DNA from 3 places in the Achromobacter sp. D7-1 genome. Region 1 is predicted to be linked to each of the others. Evidence: predicted binding sites of a transcription regulator. Region 1 holds the regulator's gene; each other region holds the start of a gene.
The links. Region 1 encodes LexA, which represses DNA repair genes until DNA is damaged. Its sites were predicted from a motif close to ACTGTATNNNNATACAGT; they were not measured.
Positions count from the first base shown of each region.

Region 1 (3,276 bases):
GCCATCGTCGTACGTACATCGGCTCCATGCCTGGCAAGATCGTCCAGAACATGTCCAAGGTCGGCGTGCGCAATCCCTTGTTCCTGCTCGACGAAATCGACAAGCTGGGCATGGATTTCCGTGGCGATCCCTCCTCGGCGCTGCTCGAAGTGCTGGACCCGGAACAGAACCACACGTTCCAGGACCATTACATCGAAGTCGACTTCGACCTGTCCGACGTGATGTTCGTGGCTACCAGCAACACGCTGAACATTCCGCCGGCCCTGCTGGACCGCATGGAAGTGATCCGCCTGTCGGGTTATACCGAGGAAGAGAAGATCCACATCGCCCGCGACCATCTGCTGCCCAAGCTGATGAAGAACAACGGCGTGAAGGATAGCGAACTCACGGTCGACGACAGCGCGCTGCGCGACATCGTGCGTTACTACACCCGCGAAGCCGGCGTGCGTGCGCTCGAGCGCGAAGTGGGCAAGATCTGCCGCAAGGTCATCAAGCAGTTGCTGACCCAGAACGACCGCGCCAAGGCTGAAGGCAAGACCGTCGAGGTCAAGCCGGTCAACGTCACGGGCGACAACCTGAGCGATTTCCTGGGCGTGCGCCGTTACGCCTTCGGCATGGCCGAAAAGGAAAACCAGATCGGTCAGGTGACGGGTCTGGCCTGGACCGAAGTCGGCGGCGATCTGCTGACGATCGAAGTCGCGGACATGCCGGGCAAGGGCGTCATCCAACGCACCGGTTCGCTGGGCGACGTGATGAAGGAATCGGTCGAAGCGGCCCGCACGGTGGTGCGTTCGCGCGCCCGCCGCCTGGGCTTTGCCGACAGCGTCTTCGAGAAGCACGACATGCACGTGCACGTGCCGGAAGGCGCGACACCCAAGGACGGTCCGTCCGCGGGTATCGCGATCACCACGGCCATGGTGTCGGCCTTGTCGCGCATCCCGGTGCGCGCCGACGTCGCCATGACCGGCGAGATCACGCTGCGCGGCGAAGTCCTGCCCATCGGCGGCCTGAAGGAAAAGCTGCTTGCAGCTCACCGTGGCGGCATCAAGACGGTCTTGATCCCGGAAGAAAACGTCAAGGACTTGGCGGAAATCCCGGACAACGTCAAGAACCACCTTGAAATCGTGCCGGTGCGCTGGATCGACAAGGTGCTGGAAATGGCCTTGGAGCGTCTGCCGGAGCCCCTGGCCGAGGAAGAGGCCGTCAAGGAACCCCTGGTGGCCAAGCCTGCCGAACCCGGTTCGACCGATCCGGTGCTCAAGCACTGATGAACGCCTGGAGGACGCCGCCCTCGGGTGGCGTTTCTCCAAGACAGGGCCTTCAACAAAAAACCCCGCCAAGAAAATCGGCGGGGTTTTTTTACGTAGTGCGCGGACGCAGAACGCCGGGGTCTAGTGCAGTGCGTGTGTGCGGATCAGGCCTACTGCAATGCCCTCCAGCGCAAAATCCTGGCCGGCTTCGACCACAATGGGTTCGAAATCGGGGTTTTCGGGCAGGAGTTCGATGTGGCCGTTCTGGCGCTGCAGCCGCTTGACCGTGACGTCGTCGCCCAGGCGAGCCACCACGATCTGGCCGTTGCGGGCTTCCGAAGCCTTTTTTACGGCAAGCAGGTCGCCTTCCAGGATGCCGGCATCGCGCATGCTCATGCCGCGGACCTTGAGCAGGTAGTCGGGCGCCTGAGCGAACAGGTTGGGGTCTACGCCGACTTCGCGTTCGACGTGCTCGGCGGCCAGGATGGGGCTGCCCGCAGCCACGCGGCCGACCAGGGGCAGCAGTAACTGCGCCAGGCCCGGCATCGGCAGCGAGCTTTGCGTGGAAGTGGGGGAGGCGTCTTTCAGGCGGATGCCGCGGGAGGCGCCCGCCGTCAGTTCGATGGCGCCCTTGCGCGCCAGCGCCTTGAGGTGATCTTCCGCTGCATTGGGGGAACGGAAACCCAGGGCCAGGGCGATTTCGGCGCGCGTCGGCGGGAAGCCGGTGCGTGCGACGGTCTGCCGGATGAGGTCCAGGATTTGTTGTTGGCGATCAGTGAGTTTGCTGGCCATGGCGATGATCCGGTGCTAGCGGACTGTACATATATACAGCGCCATTCTGGGGGACGCAGCGCAAAAAAGCAAGCCAGCCCGCGCCAAAAGAAAAAGCCGGCCCGCGCCAAAAGAAAAACGGGACCCGAAGGTCCCGTTCCTGGCGGCAGGCCCGGATAGGCCTGTGCGCGGCAAGTGGTCTTAAAGCACTGCTGCGATGCCCTTGGCGACCTTGTCGATGTTGCCGCTGTTCAGCGCGGCGACGCAGATGCGGCCGCTGGACACGGCGTAGACACCATGCTCTTCGCGCAGGCGATCCACTTGCGCGGCGGTCAGGCCCGAGTACGAGAACATGCCGCGCTGCTGCAGCACGAAGCTGAAGTCCTGCTTGCCGCCGTGTTCCTTGATCTTGTCGACCAGTTGCTTGCGCATCTCGCGGATGCGGTCGCGCATGCCGGCCAGTTCCTCTTCCCACATGGCAAAGAGTTCAGGCGTGTTCAGGACCGTCGACACCACCGTGCCGCCGTGGGTGGGCGGGTTGGAGTAGTTGGTGCGGATCACGCGCTTGAGTTGGCTCAGCACGCGGGTGGCTTCGTCCTTGCTGCCGGCCACGACCGTCAGCGCGCCCACGCGTTCGCCGTACAGCGAGAACGACTTCGAGAACGACGAGCTGATGAACATGGTCAGGTCCAGATCGGCGAACATGCGCACGACCGAGGCGTCTTCGGTCAGGCCGTCGCCGAAACCCTGGTAGGCGATGTCCAGGAACGGGACCAGCTTGTTTTCCTTGACGACGGCGGCGATCTGCTTCCACTGGTCGGGGGTGGGGTCCACGCCGGTGGGGTTGTGGCAGCAGGCATGCAGCACGACGACGGTCTTGGCGGGGGCGGCCTTCAGGTCGGCCAGCATGGCGTCGAAGTTCAGGCCGCGGGTGGCGGCGTCGTAGTACGAATAGGTGCCGACCTCGAAGCCGGCGCGCTCGAACAGGGCGCGGTGGTTTTCCCAGCTGGGATCGCTGATCAGGACCTTGGAGGTCGGCAGCAGCTGGCGCAGGAAGTCGGCGCCGATCTTCAGCGCGCCGGTTCCGCCCAGGGCCTGGGTGGTCAGCACGCGGCCGGCGGCGGCCAGCGCCGAATCCTTGCCCAGCAACAGGGCTTGCGCGCCGGTGTTGTAGCCGGCGATGCCTTCGATCGGCAGGTAGCCGCGGGCGGCGGCGGCTTCGATGCGGGCGGCCTCGGCCTTGCGCACCGCGCCC
Region 1 covers NZ_JCBAMT010000007.1:6,632-9,907, forward strand. Annotated here, with positions in the region: gene lon (endopeptidase La) at 1-1,268, shown strand, start outside; gene lexA (transcriptional repressor LexA) at 1,392-2,042, opposite strand; gene AC6LKD_RS04795 (amino acid aminotransferase) at 2,223-3,276, opposite strand, start outside.

Region 2 (3,276 bases), on a different contig from region 1:
CTGGACACTGCGTATTGCTTATGTCGTGACCGACAAGGCCACGCAGAAGCCCGTGTATACGCAAACCAAGGAAACCAAGCGACGCACGAACAAGTTCGCCAATTTCTTCACTTCGCTAAACGATTCGATACGGCTCAGCACCGAAGCCTTGGCCAAGGACCCGGACTTCCTGTCTGCCATCCAGGAATAAGGCCCGCCCCGCCCGCCGGCTCGCTTTTGGAGAATCCGCCGCGACGGATTTTCATAGGCATACGGACAAGCCCTGAACAGGGCTGCTCAATCCTCGTCGCCCTCGCCCAGTATCCGGCGGATCACGTCATGCGCAAAGCCGCGGCTGGCCAGGAAGCGGGCCTGCTTGGCATAGGCCGCACGGTCTTCCGGCTTGGCGCTAAAGCGCTTCTTCCAGACCTCCAGCGCGCGGTCGTACTCGGTGGCCCGCAGCTGTTCGCGCAATTCGGCGACCTGGTTGTCGTCCACCCCGTGCTGGCGCAATTCCTGCACGATGCGCGCCGCCCCCTGGCGCGCGGCGCGCCGATGGACCAGGCTTTGCGCAAAACGCTCGGTGGACAGCCAGCCTTCCTTTTCCAGGGCATCGAGCACGGCCTCGACCTCGGCCGGATCCTCGGCGTGGGCGGCAAGCTTGCGCGCCAATTCCTCGCGGGCATGTTCACGTCGCGACAGATAGCCTACGGCCCGCATCTTCAACGAAGGCCCCTTGCGGGCTGTTTGTCCATCGGCATCCGGGCCGTCCTCGGCCGCAGCGGCGCGGCGCCCGCGCCGCACACTGCCCGCTTCCGAGCTGCGGCTCCATGAATCCGGCGCCTCGCCGGATTCCACTTCCTGCTCGCGGCGCGCATCCGACGTGCGGCGCAAGCCCTGGGGCTTGGCCACGGTTTCGAATTCATCGTCCAGCTTGGCGCGTAGGCGTTCGGCTGTAGCGGGCGGCGGTTTCCAGCTCATGCGTATCCTGCTTGCTATGCATAACGGCAGGCCCGTCCTGGCGCCTGCCGCACATGTTCGGGCTGCCCCGACGAGATATGCGGGCCGCTGGCGGCAGATATGAATCCGCTGCGCAAGGCCCGCCCCCGATCCGATTACTCTTCGGCGGTGTCTTCCGCGGTCGGCACGAACTCGGCCGCGCGGCTGACGATGCCCTGGTTCTCGCGGACGCGGTTCTCGATTTCGATGGCGAGTGCCTTGTGCTCTTTCAGGTACTCGCGGACATTGTCCTTGCCCTGGCCGATGCGGTTGCCGTTGTAGCTGTACCAGGCGCCGGACTTGTCCACGACGTTGGCGGCCACGCCCAGGTCGATGATTTCGCCTTCGCGCGAGATGCCGGCGCCGTACATGATGTCGAATTCGGCCTGCTTGAACGGCGGCGCGACCTTGTTCTTCACGACCTTGACGCGGGTTTCGTTGCCGACGACCTCGTCGCCCTTCTTGATGGAACCGATGCGGCGGATGTCCAGGCGCACCGAGGCGTAGAACTTGAGCGCGTTGCCGCCGGTGGTGGTTTCGGGGTTGCCGAACATCACGCCGATCTTCATGCGGATCTGGTTGATGAAGATGACCATGCAGTTGGTCTTCTTGATGGTGGCGGTGAGCTTGCGCAGCGCCTGGCTCATCAGGCGGGCTTGCAGGCCGGGCAGGGAATCGCCCATTTCGCCTTCGATTTCGGCCTTGGGCACCAGCGCGGCCACCGAGTCGATGACGATCAGGTCAACCGAACCGGAGCGCACCAACGCATCGGTGATTTCCAGGGCCTGCTCGCCCGTGTCCGGCTGCGAGATCAGCAGGTCGGCCAGGTTCACGCCCAGCTTGGAGGCGTATTGCACGTCCAGCGCGTGTTCGGCGTCGACGAAGGCGCAGGTGCCGCCCAGCTTTTGCATTTCAGCGACCACTTGCAGGGTCAGCGTGGTCTTGCCCGAGGATTCCGGACCGTAGATTTCAACCACGCGGCCACGCGGCAGGCCACCGACGCCCAGCGCGATGTCCAGCCCCAGGGAGCCCGTGGAAACCACCTGGATGTCATGCGAAACATCGTTGTCGCCGTAGCGCATGATCGAGCCCTTGCCGAACTGCTTTTCGATCTGCGAAAGCGCGGCGGCAAGCGCCTTGGCCTTTTCCGATGCGGCGGCCTTGGTGGTTTTGTCGTCCATGTAGAGTCCTGTCTGTAACGTATCTGGTGTCTAGGGAAGTGCCGCAGGTTTAGGCGGGTGCTTTGAGCAACGGGTCAGATTATGGCATCGGATTATACTGTACATAAAACCAGTGTGCCAGTGTTTTGCACGTATACCCTGAGTGGCAAGCATGGCGCCCTATGCCAGAATGCCAGACGAACCCGGCGTTTTGTCCCCTTTGCGCCGCGGGGTCTTTTCTCACTGTAGCCCATGCGCATCCTGATCGCCGAAGACGACAGCATCCTGGCCGACGGCCTGTCCCGTTCGTTGCGCCACAATGGCTACGCCGTGGACGCTGTGCGCGATGGGCTGGCGGCCGATTCAGCGCTGGCGGCCCAGGCGTTCGACCTGCTCATCCTGGACCTCGGCCTGCCGCAACTGGCCGGGCTGGAAGTGCTGCGGCGCCTGCGCGCCCGCAACTCCGCCCTGCCGGTGCTCATCCTGACGGCGGCCGACAGCATCGAGCAGCGCGTCAAGGGCCTGGACCTGGGCGCCGACGATTACATGGCCAAGCCTTTCGCGCTATCCGAGCTCGAGGCCCGCGTGCGGGCCCTGACCCGGCGCGGCGCGGGCGGCGGCGCCACCATGATCAAGCACGGCCGCCTGCTGTTCGACCAGACAGGCCGCGTCGCCATGGTCGACGACCAGACCCTGGACCTGTCGGCGCGCGAAGTCAGCCTGCTCGAGATCCTCCTGACGCGCAGCGGCCGCATGGTCAGCAAGACCCAGCTGGTCGACCACCTGTGCGAATGGGGCGAAGAGGTCAGCACCAACGCCATCGAGGTCTACGTCCACCGCCTGCGCAAGAAGCTGGAACCCAGCGGCGTGAAGATCGTGACCGTGCGCGGCCTGGGCTACTGTCTTGAGCGGGACCAGGGTGCGGCGTACCTCGCAAGCTGAAGCGGCGCCGCCGGAAGCGCTGAACCAGGAAGCACTGGATGTCATGCGGGCGGGGGCCAAGGGTCCGAGCTTCGCGCCGCCGCAGCGCTCCCTGCTGGGCGAGATCCTGGACTGGATGCTGGCGCCGCTATTCCTCCTGTGGCCCATGAGCGTGGCCATCACCTACGTGGTGGCCCAGAACATCGCCAACGTGCCT
Region 2 covers NZ_JCBAMT010000052.1:3,475-6,750, reverse strand. Annotated here, with positions in the region: gene AC6LKD_RS20770 (hypothetical protein) at 1-190, shown strand, start outside; gene recX (recombination regulator RecX) at 277-960, opposite strand; gene recA (recombinase RecA) at 1,095-2,159, opposite strand; gene AC6LKD_RS20755 (response regulator transcription factor) at 2,391-3,080, shown strand; gene AC6LKD_RS20750 (sensor histidine kinase) at 3,196-3,276, shown strand, end outside.
Region 2: recA (recombinase RecA) is a predicted target of LexA. The motif match lies at 2,256-2,273, and genes of this name have one in related genera.

Region 3 (3,276 bases), on a different contig from region 1:
TTTGCCGCACCGCCACGGACCGGCTGGCTTGCGGCGTTGCCCGGCGGGCAGGCCCGCATGCCCGTGCCTGATGGGTCCGCCGCCCCGGCAACCACCTACCCAGCAATGCAAACTCCGACGACAGAATCCGGCGCCACGCCTGCCAGCCAGAACCAGCTGCATCGCGTGCTCAAGGCGCGCCACCTCACGATGATAGCGTTAGGTGGCGCCATCGGCACCGGCCTGTTCGTGGCCTCCGGCGCCGCCATCGCCCAGGCCGGCCCGGGCGGCGCGCTGATGGTCTACCTGGCCATCGGCCTGATGGTCTACTTCATCATGACCAGTCTGGGCGAACTGGCCACCTTCATGCCGGTATCGGGCTCCTTCTGCACCTATGCCTCGCGCTATGTGGATGGCGGCTTCGGCTTTGCGCTGGGCTGGAACTTCTGGATCAGCTGGGCCACGGTCGTGGCGGTGGACGTGGTCGCCGCGCAACTGGTCATGGCGTACTGGTTCCCCGACACGCCCGGCTGGATCTGGAGCGTGGCCTTCCTGGCCCTGACCTTCGGCCTGAACGCCTTCTCCGCGCGCAGCTTCGGCGAGGCCGAATACTGGTTCGCCATCATCAAGGTCGTCGCCGTGCTGTGCTTCATCGGCGTCGGGCTGGCGATGCTGGTCGGCATCATCCACGGCGGCACCACGGTAGGCCTGGCCAACTGGACCATCGGCGACGCGCCCTTCGTGGGCAACGCGGCCACCTGGGTGGGCGTGGCAATGGTGGTGGCCTATTCGTTCCAGGGCACCGAACTGGTGGCCGTGGCTGCCGGCGAATCCGAGAACCCCCGCCGCAACGTGCCGCGCGCGATCAACCACGTGTTCTGGCGCATTCTGCTGTTCTACGTGCTGGCCATCCTGATCATCGGCCTGCTGCTGCCCTATACCGACCCGCAACTGCTGCGCAACGAAGTGGAAGACATCGCGGTCAGCCCCTTCACGCTGGTATTCCAGCACGCGGGGCTGCTGTCGGCGGCCACGGTGATGAACGCGGTGATCCTGACCTCGGTGCTGTCGGCCGGCAATTCCGGCATGTACGCGGCGACGCGGATGCTGTTCAACATGGCGGTGGAAGGCCAGGCGCCCGCCCTGTTCCGGCGCGTCACTCGCAGCGGCGTGCCGCTGTACGCGCTGATGGCCACCGCGCTGCTGGCCTGCCTGTGCCTGTTCAGCCTGGTATACAGCCCCAAGGCGGTCTACATCTGGCTGCTGAACTTCGCCGGCATGACCGAATTCATCGTGTGGCTGAGCATCGCCGTCAGCCATTACCGCTTCCGCCAGGGCTATGTGAAGCACGGCTACGACACCGCCGACCTGCCCTACAAGGCCGGCCTGTTCCCCTTCGGCCCCCTGCTCGCCTTCGTCCTGTGCCTGCTGGTCACGCTGGGCCAGAACTACCAAGCCTTCCTGCAGGACCGCATCGACTGGATCGGCGTGATCTCCACCTACCTGGCGATTCCGCTGTTCCTGGCCTTGTGGATCGGCCACCGGCTGGTGCGCAAGTCGCACTGGATCCGGTACGAGGATATGCGGTTTTATGGGCTGGATCTGGATCGCGCGGCGGGGACGGAGACCTCGGTATCTACTGCGGAGAACGCCCGGGCTTGACCGTGGATCCGCGTGCCTGAAGCGACTAACATCGCACTCAACACGGCCCACCCCTCTGCATCGAAAGGTGTACGGGTGGGTTTTCTTTTGGGCCACGGCGTTACCGGCGCAAAACTATTCGCGGCACGCTCCGCCCCTTTTAACTACTGTATATACATACAGCTATAATGATGCATCGGCCACTACCCCGGTTCCTGCCATCCAGGAACCGATTGCCATGCAGTCCCCAGAACGTATCCATCCCGCGTTGTGGCGCGCCACCCAGTTGGCCCAAAGCGCCGCCCGCACCCTGCCCACCGGGCATGCCGCCCTGTCCGCCGAGCTGCCGGACGGCGGCTGGCCGCTGGGTTCCCTGATCGAATTGATGGCCCCGCACCCCGGCATCGGCGAAATCCGCCTGCTGCGTCCGGCGCTGGCCCAGCTGGAAACACGCCGCGCCATCGCCCTGGTGCAGCCGCCGCACGCGCCCCACATCGCCAGCTGGATGAGCTGGCGACTGGATCCGCGCCAATTGCTCTGGGTCGCGCCGGAAAAACCCGTGGACGCGCTCTGGGCCGCCGAACAGATCCTGAAGAACGGCAGCTGTGGCGCCCTGATCTGCTGGCTACCCCACGTGCGCCCCGAATCCCTGCGCCGCCTGCACCTGGCCGCCCAGGCCAGCGACCTGCTGTTCATCGCCGTGCGCCCCAGCAGCGCGGCGCAGAACGCCACGCCCGCCCCCTTGCGGCTGGCGCTTGCGCCGGCCGCGGGCGGCCTGTCCGTGCACATCCTGAAGCGCCGCGGGCCTGCCTGCGACACCCCGCTATACGTGGGCCTGGAATCGGGCGCCACCACACCTGTTACTCCCCGCCATGCGCCTCTGGATCGCCGCCTTCCTGCGCTGCCTGCCGCTGGACGCACTGCGCCCGCACTGGCCGCTTGAGGGGCAGGCGTTCGCGGTCCTGGAACAGGAACGCGTCGCCGCCCTGACGCCCGCCGCCCGCCGGGCCGGCGTCAAGCCGGGCATGCGCCGCGCGGGCGCGGCCGCCATCGCCCCCGAGGTCGAGCTGCTGCCCCGCGATGTCCAGGCCGAGGCCGAAGCATTACAGGGCGCGGCGCTGGCCTTGCTGCAATACACCCCTGAAGTCGCGCTGGCCGACGGCGACACCCTGCTCCTGAACGTAGGCGCCAGCCTGATGTTCTTCCGCGGTCCGAAGGCCCTGCACCGCAGGGTGGCCGCCACCCTGCACGCGCTGGACCTGCGCGCCTCGCTAGGCATGGCGCCCACCGCCGCCGGCGCCTGGCTGCTGGCGCGCAGCCCCGGCCGGCGCGCGCCCCGGCGCACCCTGACCCTGCCCACGCTGACCCGGCGGCTGGACGCCCTGCCGCTCACCCTGCTGCCGCAGGCGCAGACCCGCCGCGACTGGCTCGACGACATCGGCTGCCATACCCTGGCGGACCTGCGCGCCCTGCCGCGCGCGGGCCTGCAACGGCGCAGCGCCCCCGAACTGCTCCAGGCCCTGGACGCCGCCTACGGCCAGGCGCCCGAACTGCACCGCTGGATCGAACCGCCACACCAGTTCTCGCGCCGCATCGAACTCACCGACTACGTCGAGCACACCGACGCGGTGCTGACGGTGGCGCGCCGGCTGGCCG
Region 3 covers NZ_JCBAMT010000031.1:53,875-57,150, forward strand. Annotated here, with positions in the region: gene AC6LKD_RS15480 (amino acid permease) at 106-1,641, shown strand; gene imuA (translesion DNA synthesis-associated protein ImuA) at 1,859-2,563, shown strand; gene AC6LKD_RS15490 (Y-family DNA polymerase) at 2,493-3,276, shown strand, end outside.
Region 3: imuA (translesion DNA synthesis-associated protein ImuA) is a predicted target of LexA. The motif match lies at 1,787-1,804, and genes of this name have one in related genera.